Regions from separate parts of the Paenibacillus sp. sgz302191 genome, predicted to be linked through region 1. Evidence: riboswitches for the same ligand, from Rfam matches in the RefSeq annotation. Region 1 holds a riboswitch; the other holds the start of a gene.
The links. Region 1 has a riboswitch for ZMP and ZTP ahead of rpiB (ribose 5-phosphate isomerase B). Riboswitches for the same ligand answer to the same signal wherever they lie in the genome.

Region 1 (4,628 bases):
TACACCTGACGGTAAGTCGGCTTCGGCCGGAGAACAGAAACCGGAAGTTAAATTTTTCTTATGGGAAATGCTCAAAAAAGCGGCATCCTGGTTTGGCTGATCAAGTGATCAAGCTGATCCCGGCTGATCGGAAGTTGCGGCGAAATCTTATGCCGATGCCGGAAAATGGGCGGAACAACACGCAGTAAGGATGGAACTTAATGTGACTATATATTGGAAATTGGATGCGGACGGCGGGCCGCGGGAGGAACAGGCCGCGATTGCCGAAGCCGCACGGCTGCTTAGAGACGGCGACACCGTAGCTTTTCCGACGGAAACGGTGTACGGGCTTGGCGCGGATGCTACGAGCTCGGAAGCGGTGGCGCGTATTTTCCAAGCCAAAGGCCGCCCGTCGGATAATCCGTTGATCGTTCATATTGCAGATATCCGGCAGTTGGATAACCTCGTAGCGGATTCAGCTGTCACCTACGGGCACCGGTTGTTGATGGAGGCATTTTGGCCGGGACCGCTAACGATCGTGCTGCCTGTGGAAGCGGGCGGCATTTCGCCGCTTGTGACGGCGGGACTTGCTACGGTGGGCGTGCGGATTCCCGACCATCCCGTCGCGCTGCGTCTGCTCCGGGAAGCCGGGTGCCCTGTTGCGGCTCCTAGCGCAAACAGCTCGGGCAGACCGAGCCCTACCGCCGCATCCCACGTCAAGGAGGATCTGGACGGCCGGATCGGCGGCTTGCTGGATGGCGGGCCTACGGGAGTCGGGGTGGAATCGACGGTTATCGAGATCGTCGATAACGAGATGTACATTCTTCGTCCGGGGGGCGTGACGGCGGAACAGCTGCGGGCGGTTCTGCCGGATGTGCAAGTGCACGAACCGGCGAAGGAAGCATGGAGCGAAGAAGCGGAAGCGCCGCGTTCGCCGGGGATGAAATACACGCATTACGCTCCGAAGGGCCGTATGCAAATTGTTCAAGGGGCCGCACCGGATGATGTGGCGGCCTGGATTCAGCGCGATATCGATGCTGCCCGGGAGCGGGGAGAGTCGACAGGCGTCCTCACCTATGAGGAAAATGCGGGAAAGTATCGCGCCGATCTCGTAATTGCCTGCGGCAGCTTGTCTCGCCCAGAGACGGTCGCCCGGGAGCTTTACGCCGCTTTGCGGCGTTTTGACGAAGAGGGCATTGGTTATATTAATGCCGAGGCTTGTCCGGAGGACGGCATCGGCCAGGCGATTATGAATCGTCTGCGCAAAGCGGCCGGTCATCGGCTTGTTCGAGTATAGCTGGCATGATTCCCGGTTTGTCCGCATATCTTGGGAAAGAAACCGTGGACAGGGGGACTGCAGCATGCTCGCATCATCCTTTGCACTTGGGCAGCTACTTACCATCATCATTATGGCGATTGCATTAGGACTAGATGCTTTTTCCCTGGGGATAGGGATCGGTATGAGGGGCGTCCGCTTGCTCGACATTCTCAAAATCAGCGTCGTTATCGGCATTTTTCATATTATTATGCCTTTAATGGGGATGTTCATGGGGCACTACGTCAGCTCTCTTCTGGGACATGTCGCTACTGCTGCGGGGGGCTGCCTGCTGGCTTTGCTGGGGTGCCATATGATATACAGCTCGCTTCGCGGCGGGGAAGCCGTCTCTTTCGACCACCGTACTTTGTGGGGGCTTATTATTTTCGCGCTCAGCGTAAGTATAGACTCTTTCTCGGTGGGGGTATCGCTGGGAATGTTCGCTACGGATATCGTGCTGACGGTGCTTGTATTCGGCGCCTTCGGAGCGCTGATGTCGATTGGCGGCCTGCTCGTAGGCAGACGCGTCGGACACTGGGTCGGCGAGTACGGCGAGGCATTTGGCGGGTTGATTTTGCTCGCATTTGGGATCAAATTTTTGCTGTGATACAATAAAGGGGAGGAGGAGGGGATCATGTTGCGAATACTTTTTGTCTGTACGGGAAATACGTGCCGCAGTCCATTGGCCGAGGGCTTGCTGCGGGTCAAGGTGCAAAAAGAAGGGCTAGCGGCCGAGGTCCGTTCCGCCGGCGTATCCGCTGTTACGGGAGGGGCCATTTCTCACAACAGCGACGCGATTTTGAAAGAAGCGGGTTTCCGGGACAAGATCAGCTCTCTTTTTATTGGGCAGGCCGAGGTGCAGTGGGCGGATTTGATTTTGACGATGACGGTCGGCCACAAGCGTTCGGTTGTTCAGCGTTTTCCGGATGCCGTGGATAAAATTTATACGCTCAAGGAGTACGTGGAGGATAATCCGGACGTGCTGCGCGCGATGGAGGAGCGGGAACGGCTTGCAGCCGAGATTCAGCTCAAACAAGCGCTGGCTCAGACGGTTTCATCCGAAGAAAGAAGCCGGTATTTGCAGCTGGAAAGAAGCATTCCCGATTACGATATTTCCGACCCGTTCGGCGGTTCCATAGACATTTACCGGGCAACGGCCGAGGAAATCGGACAATGTCTGGATAAGCTGGTGCAAAAGCTGCGCGAGCGGCAGAACGGATCGAATTTGCTGGGCCCTTAGGACTGATTCCTAGAAAAGCGGGTTTGGAGCGGATCCGGCGGAATCGGCTTGCCTTGCCTGCGCGAACCCGCCCCGCGGATATCACCTTTACAGGCACGCCGGAATGCGATAAAATAGACGTATTGATTGAGACTCGATGTAACTGGCGACGAGTGGGGTTAACCACAATGGAGCATCGGGTTATACGGCCGGTCGCCTGGGCAAAAGAGCAACGCGCGTACTTTCGCGTGTCCTGCTCTTTTTTTCGTTTTCCGGTGGGTAATGGGCTATAATAGGAAGGACAAATGAATTTTAAAGGAGCGTTTACCGATGAAAATTGCATTGGGTGCGGATCATGCAGGGTATCGTTTGAAAGATGTCATCATTCCTTTTATCGAATCATTAGGCCACCAGGTTTTGGATCTCGGCTGCAGCTGCGCGGATTCCGTCGATTACCCGGATTATGCGCTGGAAGTATGCGAGAAAGTAGTTGCCGGGGAAGTGGATAAAGGCATCCTGATTTGCGGGACAGGCATCGGCATGTCGATTGCCGCCAACAAAGTTCCCGGAATCCGCTGCGCGCTCGTTCACGATCTGTTCTCCGCCAAAGCGACCCGCGAGCATAACGATACGAACGTATTGGCTATGGGCGAGCGCGTCATCGGGCCTGGCGTTGCCGAAGAAATCGTGAAAATTTGGCTGGAAACGGAATTTTCGCAAGGCGTTCGCCACCAGAACCGCATCGGTAAAGTTCAAAAGATCGAAGAGCGCTTCGCGCTTCATCCGTAAGCCGCGGGAGGGAATCCGATGACTGATTCCATTCTGCCTACGATTGCTGAAGCCGTTGAAGCCAATCTGCGTGAGCTGGTTCGGGCAGGGGGGTTGAAGCCCGGACAGCTACTTGTCATCGGCACCAGCACGAGCGAAATACTCGGGCATCGCATCGGCACATCCGGGACGCTGGACGCGGCGGAGCCGATCTTTCAAGCGGCCGGGCGCGTGTGCCGGGAATTCGGGCTGCACGCGGCATTTCAATGCTGCGAGCATCTGAACCGCGCGCTCGTGCTGGAGGAAGACGTGCTCGCGCTGTATCCCCGTCTGGAGCCGGTGTCCGTCATTCCGGTGCCGAAAGCCGGGGGCGCGATGGCGTCCTATGCGTACCGCCATTTTGCCCGGCCCGTAGTCGTCGAGACGATTGAGGCTCACGCCGGGATCGATATCGGCAGCACGCTCATCGGTATGCACCTTCGCCGTGTCGCGGTGCCGGTTCGTCCGCCGGTGCGGAATATCGGCCACGCCTATGTGACTATGGCTTACACGCGGCCGAAGTTGATCGGCGGCATGCGGGCTGTGTACTCGGAGGAGACAGCCGAACAGCAGTACGCTGCCGCGTCTCCGAAAGCGGATTGTTAGTTTCGCTGCGTTTGTACGTTTAAATACAAAGAAGACCAGGGAGGAAACTGAACATGTCTACTAACTTTTTAAGCAAGCAAGATCCGAAAATCGCAGAAGCGATGAACTTGGAACTGGGCCGTCAACGCGACAAAATCGAGCTTATCGCATCCGAAAACATCGTCAGCGAAGCCGTTATGGAAGCTATGGGTACGGTTCTGACGAACAAATACGCGGAAGGCTATCCGGGCAAAAGATACTACGGCGGCTGTGAATACGTCGATATCGTGGAAGATATCGCGCGCGACCGCGCCAAAGAGCTGTTTGGCGCCGAGCATGCGAACGTACAGCCTCATTCAGGCGCGCAAGCGAACATGGCCGTTTATTTGGCCGCATTGAGTCATGGAGACACTGTTCTCGGCATGAACCTGGCACATGGCGGTCATTTGACGCACGGCAGCCCGGTGAACGCTTCCGGCATTTTGTACAATTTCGTCGCTTACGGCGTCAGCGAAAAAGACGGCCGCATCGATTACGACGAAGTCCGCAAAGCGGCATTCAAGCATAAGCCACGCATGCTCGTTGCCGGCGCGAGCGCATATTCGCGCATTATCGATTTTGAAGCGCTGGCTTCCATCGCGAACGACGTAGGCGCATTGTTCTTCGTAGACATGGCGCACATCGCCGGTCTGATTGCCGCAGGCTTGCATCCGAATCCGGTGC
Region 2 (4,628 bases), on a different contig from region 1:
GCAGCTGATCGTTAAGCGCGTAATCGTGGCTTCTGCCGAGCGGAGTAACGCCGGCGACGGCGGCGATGGCAAGCTTGCGTTCCTCCAGGTTCCGTGCTTTGTACACATAAGCGACGCCTTCTTCGGTGACGACATGCGTCACGTCGTCGCCGTAGATCATGACCGGCGCAAGCGGCAAGCCGGCGCTCCGGCCGACTTCGATCGCGTCGAGCGATTCGACGAAAGTGGGGATGCCCCCGCGCTGGAACGTTTCGACCATCTGGACGACAAGCTTGCGGCCGCGCACGAGCGGATGGTCCGCCGTTTTCATGTCGAGCCAGGCGGGCGTCGGGTGCCTCCGCCCCCGCGGGTCGTGCCCCATGTTAGGGGCGCCCCCGAAACCGGACAGCCGGCCCGACGTCACGGTGGAAGAATGGCCTTCCGCATCCATTTGCAGCGTGGAGCCGATGAACAGATCGACGGCATATTGTCCGGCCATCTGGCAGTAGGCGCGGTTGGAGCGGAGACTGCCGTCGGGGCCGGTGAAGAACACGTCCGGCCGCGCCGCGACGTACGCCTCCATGCCGACCTCGCCGCCGAAGCAGTGCACGCTCTCGACCCAGCCACTTTCGATCGCCGGAATGAGCGTCGGATGCGGGTTGAGCGCCCAATGCCGGCATATGCGGCCGCGCAGTCCGAGCGATTCGCCGTAGGTGGGGAGCAGCAGTTCGATCGCCGCCGTGTTGAAGCCGATGCCGTGATTCAGGGATTGCACCTGATGGCGTTCGTAGACGCCGCGAATGGCCAGCATGCCCATCAAAATTTGAATGTCCGTAATTTGCCGCGGATCGCGCGTAAACAATGCCTCCAGCGGATAAGGCTTGTCGGCGGGGACGACGACGTCGACCCAGGAAGCCGGAATATCGACGCGCGGCAGCTCGTCGACGATCTCGTTGACCTGCACGATCACGATCCCGTTGCGGAAGGCCGCCGCTTCGACTATCGCCGGCGTCTCTTCCGTATTCGGCCCCGTGTACAGGTTTCCGTGCCGGTCCGCCTTGTCCGCAGCGACCAGCGCAACGTCGGGAATGAGGTCGACGAACATGCGGGCGTACAGCTCCAAATAAGTATGGATCGCGCCGATTTCCAACTTGCCGTCCTCGACCATTTGGGACATGCGCAGGCTCTGCGGCCCCGAAAAGGAAAAATCGACTTTCCGGGCAATGCCGTATTCGAAAATATCGAGGTGCTCGCGCCGCGAGATGCTGGATATGAGCATATGCAGGCCGTGGATTTTGCCGGGATCGACTTTGGCAAGCGATTCGGACAAAAAAGCGGCTTGCTTCTGATTGTTTCCTTCCAACACGACCCTGTCGCCGGGTAAAATCAGCGCTTCGAGCGCTTCCACGATGCTGCCTGTCGGCAGCAGACGCCCTTCCATCAGCCGGCTTGCCTGCCGCAGCCTCCGCGCTTTTTCGTCGCGCCGCGTCGTCCAGGAGCGCGCCGCTTGCGCATGTATCGTTTGATTCATACCGCATCCTCCTCGTTCGGGGTACTAGGAGTCCGACATCGGACAGACTCCTGTATGTGTATCCTTTTGAAAATAGTATACAGGTAGTCTATACATATCGGATAATATATAATTATGTATAAGAATTATATTCAATATCGAATAGATGAGGGGTTGCCATGGAGCTGCTGCAGCTAAAATATTTTCAAACCGTCGCCAGGCTGGAGCATATGACGAAGGCGGCGGCGGAGCTTCGCATTCCGCAGCCTGCGCTGAGCAAAATGATTTCCGCGCTGGAGAAAGATTTGGATGTCAAACTGTTCTACCGCACCGGAAAATATATTCGTTTGAACGCATATGGCAAAGCGTTCCTCCGAAAAGTGGACACCGCCATCGCGGCTTTGGAGGACGGGAAGAGGGAGATTCGGGATATGTCGGGGGAGACCGGCGGCAGCATCGAGCTTGCCGTTCTGGTCGGCTCGCACCTGCTGCCGGATTTACTCGCTTCCTTCCGGCTAAAGCATCCGCAAATCAGCTTTCACTTGCTGCAGCATGCTTCCCTCGCGGCGATGCGCTCCGATTTCGATCTGTGCCTGTCCTCTTCGCCCGTGCCCATTCAAGGCGTGGAGAGCAGAGCGCTGCTTACGGAGGAAATTTTTCTTGCGGTGCCCTGCGGCCACCGGCTGGCAAGCCGCGGAAAAATCCGGCTGAGCGAAGCGGCGGACGAGGGGTTCGTCAGCCTGCGGCCGGGCAAAAACTTGCGGGAAACGGCGGACGCGCTGTGCCGGCAGGCGGGATTTGCGCCCCGCATCATTTTCGAAAGCGACGACCCTGCGACGGTCCGCGGGTTGATTCGGGCCGGACAAGGCGTCGGCTTCATCCCTTCCGTGACCTGGGGAGGAGCGACCGGCTCGGCCGTCGAGCTGCTTCGGATCGAAGAGCCGAGATGCGAACGCACGATTTGGCTGTCGTGGTCCAAAGACAAGTATCTCACCGAAGCTGCGGCGAGATTCCGCGAATTTACAGCGGACTATTTCAGACAGATGGCGCAGAGAGAACCGGCTGGCCGGCAGGGGACGAGAGCGGATTTTGAAAATAGGTTGTAATTATCTGAAATTTCTGATATAAATAGTTCATCGAAATTTTTGGGCGTGTTACTGGCGTAAACGTGGAGTACCACGAGGGAGCACAGCTTTTATAAAGCCGTACGCCTGGGCAAAGTATTCGGTCATTGACCGGATGCTTTTTTTATTATTTTCAGGGGAGATGAGCCTATGGAGCAGGTACGGCAGGCAAGAAACGTAGCGATATTGATTTTTGAGGGGGTTGAAGTGCTGGATTTTGCGGGCCCGTTCGAAGTGTTTACAACAGGAAGCGGCAGAGGGAAAGACTTCCGGGTCTATACGGTGGCCGAACAGGAGGGACCCGTTGCCGCATCGGGCGGCTTGAGCGTTACCCCGGGGTATACGATCCGCAATTGTCCGCCTCCTGATATTTTGCTCGTACCCGGCGGCCGGGGGGCGCGAAAAGAAATGCATAACGAGACGCTTACCGATTGGATTCGCGAGGCGTCGCGTCAAGCGGAGCTTGTTTTGTCGGTGTGCACCGGGGCTTTAATTTTAGCCAAAGCGAACCTATTGGAAGGATTGAAGCTTACGACGCACCGTCTGGCAATGGACGAATTGCAGGAAGCGGCCCCGAAATCGTCGCAAATATTGGAAGATGTCCGGTATGTGGATAACGGAAAAATAATTTTGTCCGCCGGTGTATCTGCGGGGATCGATATGTCTTTGTACGTTGTAAGCAAGCTGCTTGGAGAAGAAAGACGCCGGGAAACGGCAAACATCATGGAGTGGCAGTAAACCCCCGAAAATCAGCTTGTGGATAAAGTGGCAGGTTAGAGGAACCGGAGGTGGTACAGCCGATCTTCCACAATCCGCGCCTCCCCTGCACGGGTTGTGGCGCTGAAGTGGACACGCCTCTTCTGTTCTGGTTGAGGATCTGGAGCGGGTGGCATGGCGACTCCGCAAGTAGAAAGCCTGCAAAAGTGCAGGCTTTTTCTGCAAAAGTGGTACATTTTGGAGAAAAGCCTGCGATTGTGCAGGAATTTTCGATTGAAACGGGCCTGGGCTCATGTTCGCGGCGAAAAGCCTGCACAATTGCAGGAATTTTTCGTGGACGGCGCATTCGTTGAGCAAAAACTGCACTTTTGCAGGTTTTCTTCGGGCAACGAGGCAGATTGTGCGGTCGGCGCTGACGTGTGGGTTTCTGGACAGCCTGGATAGTGCGGCAATTTCAGTAAAACCGAGTCAGAGCCCCTGTATCCGATGAAAAGCCTGACATTTGCAGAAATGTTCCTTTACCGGCACAGCACTTTCACTAATTTCCCCCTACGCTGCCAGACAAGATGACTGCCGGCTCCGGCCGTGTGCGTTTATGCCTTTTATCATCATGGGTGCCGCCCAGCAGCACGGAGGCTCTTACAGGCATATCCTGCGCAACCAGGCAGGATATGCCGCCGACTCCGGCTTTGCGCTTTTGCGCCACCCAGCAGCACGGAGGCTCTTACAGGTATATCCAGCGCAACCAGGCAGGATATGCCGCCGGCTCCGGCCTTGCGCTTTTGCGCCGCCCAGCGGCACGGAGGCTTCCCTCACCACCCGCGGGGTGGTTTTTTTATTTTGAAAACGCTAAACAAATTTTCCGCTTTATAGGCTATAATAGATGGCATGGCAACAACATATCGAAATATTCGCTCTCAAGCGGAGGAGAGACTGGCTAACGATGGCTAACAGCGTGCTTCAAAAATTAGGCTTGCACATGACCCCGGAGACGAAATACAACTTTTACTGCGATTTCGGCGCCGGCACTTTATTCAGTCTCTTTAATGTCGTTTTCAATCAGTTTTATATTCCGATTGCGATCCGGCAAGGGGCGACCAACCTGGAGGTCGGCATTTTGGCTGCAGCTCCGGCGATCGGCCTGCTGTTTTCGCCGATTTGGGCGTCGCGGATCGAGCAGTCGAGCCCCAAGCCGTTTGTCGTCCTTCCGAGTTTGATCGGGAGGCTGCTTCTGTTGTTTCCGGCTTTTTTCGGACATCCGACAGTGTATGTGGTGACCGCCATCGTCTTTCAGCTTT

Region 2: linked by a shared signal. The riboswitch ahead of AC3G2T_RS20970 (DJ-1/PfpI family protein) and the one ahead of rpiB (ribose 5-phosphate isomerase B) in region 1 are both predicted to bind ZMP and ZTP.

Annotation. Positions count from the first base shown of each region.
Region 1 covers NZ_JBYLHY010000032.1:46,544-51,171, reverse strand. Annotated here, with positions in the region: gene spoIIR (stage II sporulation protein R) at 1-100, shown strand, start outside; gene AC3G2T_RS31975 (L-threonylcarbamoyladenylate synthase) at 191-1,276, shown strand; gene AC3G2T_RS31970 (manganese efflux pump MntP) at 1,341-1,901, shown strand; gene AC3G2T_RS31965 (low molecular weight protein arginine phosphatase) at 1,929-2,534, shown strand; ZMP/ZTP riboswitch at 2,663-2,743, shown strand; gene rpiB (ribose 5-phosphate isomerase B) at 2,844-3,302, shown strand; gene AC3G2T_RS31955 (TIGR01440 family protein) at 3,321-3,926, shown strand; gene glyA (serine hydroxymethyltransferase) at 3,980-4,628, shown strand, end outside.
Region 2 covers NZ_JBYLHY010000014.1:132,611-137,238, reverse strand. Annotated here, with positions in the region: gene mdcA (malonate decarboxylase subunit alpha) at 1-1,510, opposite strand, end outside; gene AC3G2T_RS20975 (LysR family transcriptional regulator) at 1,669-2,595, shown strand; ZMP/ZTP riboswitch at 2,633-2,713, shown strand; gene AC3G2T_RS20970 (DJ-1/PfpI family protein) at 2,764-3,351, shown strand; gene AC3G2T_RS20965 (MFS transporter) at 4,274-4,628, shown strand, end outside.